2 regions of the Alteromonas sp. 07-89-2 genome follow, and region 2 is predicted to be linked to the other one. Evidence: predicted binding sites of a transcription regulator. Region 2 holds the regulator's gene; the other holds the start of a gene.
What was found. The regulator MetJ, encoded in region 2, represses methionine synthesis genes. The targets are predictions, from matches to a motif close to TAGACGTCTAGACGTCTA.
Positions count from the first base shown of each region.

Region 1: the regulator MetJ is predicted to act here: its motif matches at 1,363-1,380, upstream of thrA (bifunctional aspartate kinase/homoserine dehydrogenase I).

Region 1 is NZ_VTYM01000026.1:11,913-15,342, forward strand. Features, by position in the region: gene F0261_RS16110 (ATP-binding cassette domain-containing protein) at 1-1,178, shown strand, start outside; gene thrA (bifunctional aspartate kinase/homoserine dehydrogenase I) at 1,555-3,430, shown strand, end outside.
Region 2 is NZ_VTYM01000005.1:157,075-160,504, forward strand. Features, by position in the region: gene F0261_RS05615 (malic enzyme-like NAD(P)-binding protein) at 484-1,719, shown strand; gene metJ (met regulon transcriptional regulator MetJ) at 1,883-2,215, opposite strand; gene metF (methylenetetrahydrofolate reductase) at 2,377-3,264, shown strand.

The sequences.
Region 1 (3,430 bases), on a different contig from region 2:
TGGCAAGCATTAAAGGCTCCCCAACGGCAGACTATGTTTTTAACAATAAAGCCCTAAGCCAGCGTATCAAACGTAAATCATCAGGGGCATTGCGTTTAAAAGACGTGTCCAGAAATAATGTCAGCCATGTTGATATTGATATTCCACTTGGCGTAATGACCTGTGTTACAGGCGTTTCCGGCTCTGGAAAATCGAGTTTGATTAGCCAAGCATTAGTTGAGCTAGTCAAAGACGGTTTAAGTCCAGTCGAGAAAGAAAGGAAGCGAGCGAAAGAAACGAAAGAGACGAGAAAAACGAAAGAACAGCTTACCGACGCCAACTCTCTTCTCGCTCAAGACACTTTTTTACACGAAAGTGAGCTGCAGCAAGGCTTTATTGAAAGCGGACTTGAAGAGTTAAGTCGTATAGTTGTGGTCGATCAGTCTCCCATCGGCAGGACACCCCGTTCAACTTTGGCAACCTATACCGGCATATTTGACCAAATCAGAGGTTTATTTGCTTCAACCGAAGAAGCAAAATCCCGTGGTTACGATGCGGGTCATTTCTCGTTTAACGTTGCAAAAGGGCGGTGCCCACATTGTGAAGGCTTGGGTGTGGTATCGGTAGAACTGTTGTTTATGCCGAGTGTTTATTCCACCTGCACCGTTTGTAACGGTCAGCGTTTTAACGATAACGTACTGGAAGTTGGTTACAACAAACATTCCATCGCTGATGTATTATCGCTTACGGTTGAAGAAGCACTATCTGTATTTAGTGGTAATCAAGTTATTACGCGGGGACTAAAAACGCTAATGAACGTAGGGCTTGGCTATCTAACCCTTGGGCAAAGTGCCACTGAGTTATCAGGCGGCGAGGCTCAGCGTATTAAATTAGCATCAGAACTTAAGCGCGCTCAAAATACCAATACCCTTTACGTGCTTGATGAACCTACAACAGGTTTACATCTTTCAGACACTTCGCTACTTATGCAGCACTTAACCACGCTTGTTGAAGCGGGAAATACGGTGGTGATGGTTGAGCACAATATGCAGGTGGCTGGGTCATGTGACCACATTATAGATATGGGGCCAGGCGCTGGTGGCGAGGGAGGAGAAATAGTTGCTGAAGGCAGACCAGAGGAGGTTGCTAAAGTCCAGCAAAGTGCAACAGCCCCATTTTTGAAGGCGAGTTTGGCTTAAAGAAAGATTTTGATTGAGTTAGGTTTGAATGATCTTAGAAATAAGTCGTTGTTTAAAGTTACTTGAGTACTAGTAAGCCAGCAAAGAAACTGCTTGAACTCGTATTTGTACCTTAAAAAGAAATAATAACTAAAGAGTGTTGCACTTTTTGCAACACAGTGTGGTGAAAACTGCGGTTGACATATAGACGTCTATACGGCAAATTGCTTGTATGAAAAAGATTCTACTTACTCGCACCACCATTATGTTAATTACCACCTTAAAAAGGGCGGTCGCTGACTAGTGCAAGTAAGCAAAAGACAACGAAAGCCCGCCTAACACAGAGCGGGCTTTTTTTTACACACGTTTTAGCATGCGTAACCTTAAGGAGCAGCATATGAAAGTCTTAAAGTTTGGGGGTTCTTCTCTAGCCGATGCACCGCGATACATGCGCGTTATGGAGATTAGCACGGCGACCCACCAAACCGACGGTGCTGCGGTTGTACTCTCTGCCCCAAAGGGGGTAACGAACGCGCTTTCACTACTATGTGAACAAGCAGCCGCGGGTGAAGATTTCCAGCCTTTATTCAATAAGTTGAACGACACGGTTACCGGCATCGCCAACAACCTAAACGAAGAACTCGACGGGTTTGCACATGCAAGCGTAGTAGACTTCATTAATAGCCACCTATCAGTACTAAAACAGCACCTTGAAGGCATTAAGTTGCTTGGTGTTGCACCTGATAATGTCGCTGCCGGTATTCTAAGTATTGGCGAGTACATTTCGGTAACGCTGTTTAGCGCTATGCTATCTGCCAAAGGTATCGCTAACCGCGTAATCGACCCGGTTAAATATGTACTTGCCGAAGGCGACTACTTAGATAGCATCGCCGATGTATCGCTAAGTAAAGCGCGTTTTTCAGATGTACCTACTGACGGCAGTGAATTTCTTATCATGCCAGGATTTGTGGCGGCTAACGAAGCGGGCGAGAAAGTCACACTTGGGCGAAACGGATCAGACTACTCAGCGGCCATTCTAGCGGCGTGTATCGATGCAAACTGCTGTGAAATTTGGACTGACGTAGACGGTGTTTATAACGCTGACCCGAATCAAGTTGAAGGGGCAGTGCTGTTAGACAAGCTTACCTATCAAGAAGCGATGGAGCTGTCTTATTTCGGTGCCAAGGTACTTCATCCGAAAACTATCGGTCCTATTGCCCAACACCACATCCCTTGTTTGATCAGAAACACACTAAACCCAGCTGCGCCAGGTACGCTAATCAGCAATGAAAAAAGCGAGGTGTGGACGTCAGTTAAAGGTATTTCACAGCTTGATAACGTCACCATGTTTAACGTTGCAGGCCCTGGCCTTAAAGGCATGGTAGGTATGGCAAGTCGTGTGTTTGAGGTGATGTCGAACGCCAATATTTCAATAAGCCTTATTACCCAGTCTTCTTCAGAATACTCAATCAGTTTCTGTATCCAAAGCAAAGACGCCAGCCGAGCGTTAACGCTTCTTGAAGATGCGTTCGCGCTAGAGCTTCAAAATCAATTGCTAGACCCCATTGAAGTGCGTCATGACCTAGCCATTGTTACTTTGGTTGGTGACGGTATGCGTCAAACCAAAGGCTTGGCAGCGCGTTTCTTTAACTCGCTTGCCCAAGCGCGGGTAAACAACGTTGCTATTGCTCAGGGCTCTTCAGAACGCTCTATTTCAACGGTAATTGAAAGCAAGCGTGCTAAGAAAGCGGTAAAGGTTATTCACCAGAATTTTTTCTCTGACCGCCATACCATTGACGTATTCCTAGTAGGGTGTGGCAATGTGGGAACCGAACTGCTAGGTCAAATTGAAAAACAACAGCCTGCATTGTTAAAACGCAATGTTCAGCTGAGAGTTTATGGCATTGCAAATAGCCGGAAACTGCTGTTAAACAGTCAAGGTATTGATTTAAGCGGTGACTGGAAAGCGGCACTTGAATCGGCAAGCGAAGGATTAAGCGTAGAGCGCCTGCATCAGTTCGCCAACGACAATAGTCTGGTAAACCCGGTGATTGTTGACTGTACTAGTCACGAAGCGATTGCACAGCAATATGTAGATATGATGGAAAGCGGTTTTCACGTGGTAACGCCAAATAAAAAGGCGAACACGAGCGCAATGTCTTACTACCGTAAGCTTCGCAAGACCGCGCAATCGACAAATCGTCAGTACCTTTACGAAACCACTGTCGGCGCAGGGCTACCGGTTATTGATAACTTGCAAAAGCTATTCAGCG
Region 2 (3,430 bases):
ACAAGTCAAAATAAATAGCATGAATGGCAATTATAGCCCCATTTTACTGGTCTAATTAGTATGCCTAACCTACATTGGTATATGAGAATTCTGATCAGATATGTACACAGTGATTGGCTGTGTTAGAGTTGCGATCGGCACTTTGATAGTGAGCATTAATTCTGTGAATAATGCATTACTTTCAAGACTTGTGGCGCTTTTGGGTACATAAACCAGAGGCTTGTATCCATTAAGGTATGTGAACAAAATCAGTAAAGGTTAACGCCTAGTCTGCTTTTCCACATGCCACCTTGGGGCCTATTGATGATTGCTGTAAAACAAAGATCAACAAACCCTAGTGCTAACAACTATTTATAATCACTTTGTCATTATTTGGTTGTAACGCGCTTACGTTTATCTACCTATAACTATAACGACAATAAAATAGCTACAGAGCGTGAACGAAAACACCGATGAACCCTACATCTAAGGATACCTTTTTACATGTCAGATTTTAGACAACACGCACTCGACTATCACGCCAAACCCACACCTGGAAAAATCCGCGTAGAGTTATCTAAGCCAGCAGACAGCGTCGATGACCTTGCTCTTGCCTATAGCCCAGGCGTTGCCGAACCGGTCAGAGAAATTGCCGAAGACGCAGATAACGCCTATAAATACACGGGTAAAGGAAACCTGGTTGCCGTTATCAGTAACGGAACTGCGATTTTAGGATTGGGTAACCTAGGCCCACTGGCATCGAAACCTGTTATGGAAGGTAAAGCCCTTCTGTTTAAACGCTTTGCTGGCTTGGATGCCATTGACATTGAAGTGAAGCATCGTACGACCGAAGAGTTCATTAATACGGTAGCGAATATCGCTGACACATTTGGCGGCATTAACTTAGAAGACATTAAAGCGCCTGAATGCTTTGAGATTGAACAAGAGCTAATTAAGCGCTGTAAAATTCCGGTATTTCATGATGATCAGCACGGTACCGCTATTGTAACTGCAGCGGGCATGCTTAATGCTCTGGAAATTCAGGGTAAAAGCATAGAGAGCGCTAAAATTGTGTGTATGGGTGCCGGTGCAGCAGCGGTCGCTTGTATGGAACTGCTTATAAAGTGTGGTGCCCAGCGTGAGCGTATTTATATGCTAGACAGAAAAGGCGTTATCCATACTCGTCGCGAAGACTTAACTGAGCACAAAAAGCTATTTGCTAACAATACTGACAAGCGTACGCTTGAAGATGTAATGGAAGGCGCGGATATTTTTGTTGGTGTGTCAGGACCGGATGTTTTACCACCAGAAACACTGGCCTTGATGGCTGAAAACCCAATTGTATTTGCATGTTCTAACCCAGACCCTGAGATAAAGCCTGAACTTGCTCACGAAGTACGTAAAGATCTTATTATGGCTACCGGACGCTCGGACTACCCTAACCAGGTTAACAACGTACTGTGTTTCCCGTTTATTTTCCGTGGAGCACTAGATGTTCGTGCAACGGCCATTAACGATGAAATGAAAGTAGCGGCAGTAGAAGCCCTTCGTGCTATCACGAAGGAGCCTGTACCAGAAGAAGTACTAGCTGCCAGTAAGAGTACTAGTCTGACATTTGGTAAGGAGTACATTATTCCTAAACCTATGGACCCGCGTTTATGCGAGCGTATTGCTACCGCGGTATCTAAGGCTGCGATTGAATCTGGCGTTGCACGCGTGCCTGAAAGCCCAGAAGAATAAAATTCTGGTACATAAGGCAAAAAAATGAAGGGGCTAGTGCTCAACCTTTATTTGCTAAAAAGTGCGCTCAGAGAATACAAGTACATAAAAAACGGCGCCGTGTTGTGGGTTATCAACTAGCAATAACTTACAACAAAGCGCCGTTTCTCTTTAATACCAAATATCAGTCGTCTTCCGACACATCGTTTTCGAAGCTTGGATCAATGCCCATTTCTTCCATAATGCGTCTTGCTTCAGCCGGTACGCGATTAGGATTGTCTTTGCGCAGGTCATCATCGTTAGGCAATGGTTGACCGGTAAACGCATGTAAAAATGCTTCACACAACAGTTCTGAATTAGTGGCGTGACGCAAATTATTGATTTGGCGGCGAGTACGCTCATCAGTAAGCGCCTTAAGCACATTAATAGGTATAGAGACAGTGACTTTCTTTACCTGTTCGCTCTTCTTGCCATGCTCTGCGTAGGGGTGAATATATTTACCGTTCCATTCTGCCATTGTACTAACTCGGTCTACTCTTTTTTATGTTATGAAGAGAAATTCTAAACAAGTTCACGAAAAGGTCAATTGAGCAGTGTAAACCTCTTGACGTCTAGACATATATTCTTTAATTTAGACGTCTAAACGTCTATAAGAATACATTTTTGAGAGAAAAAGCCATGGTTTCTTACGCACAAGGTATCGATGCATTAAACCAGTCCCTGTCGGAACTGCGTGATATTGATGTATCTTTTGAATTCTTTCCGCCTAAAACGGAAGCCATGGAACAGACCCTGTGGAAGTCAGTTGAACGTCTAGCGCCACTAAAGCCAAGCTACATGTCGGTAACCTACGGCGCGAATAGCGGTGAGCGTGACAGAACCCACGACGTTGTAAAACGCATTCAGCAGCAAACCGGTGTCGCGGCGGTTCCTCACTTGACCTGTGTTGATGCTAGCCGTGATGAGCTTAAGCAAATTGCAAAAGACTACTGGGACTCAGGTATTCGCCGTATTGTTGCGCTTCGTGGCGATTTACCGCCAGGAGTAGAGAAAACAGAGATGTATGCCTCTGATCTTGTTGCCTTGCTAAAAGACGTTGCCGATTTTGATATTTCTGTTGCTGCCTATCCAGAGAAGCACCCTGAAGCACCAAATGCGCAGTTTGATTTACTAAACCTCAAGCGCAAAGCAGAAGCAGGTGCCACAGAAGCGATAACCCAGTTCTTTTTCGATACGAGTGTGTACCTTCGATTTAGAGACCGTGCAGCCGCAGCGGGTGTCGACTTAGATATCGTTCCGGGTATTTTGCCGGTAACCAACTACCAAACACTGGTGAAATTTGCGGGGTTCACAAATGTTCATGTGCCGGGATGGTTACACAAAATGTTCGACGGCCTTGATGCCGACGACCAAGCCACACGTAACCTAATAGGTGCTAACATCGCCATGGATCAGGTAAAGGTATTGGCTAAAGAAGGGGTAAAACACTTCCATTTCTATACGTTGAACCGCAGTGAATTAAGCTACGCCATCTGTCACATGCTAGGTGTGCGCTCAGGCACTTAATACATACAACAATCAGGATCGTGCTGACATTTTTGAATGAAGCACTCCTCAATAGGCGCAGTCAATGCGCCTTTGTTGTATAAAGCCTGCATTAAACTTTGCCACCAAGGCCGCCCGCAGTTACCATCTGATATAACATGTAATGAACTATCGATGCTTTATAACA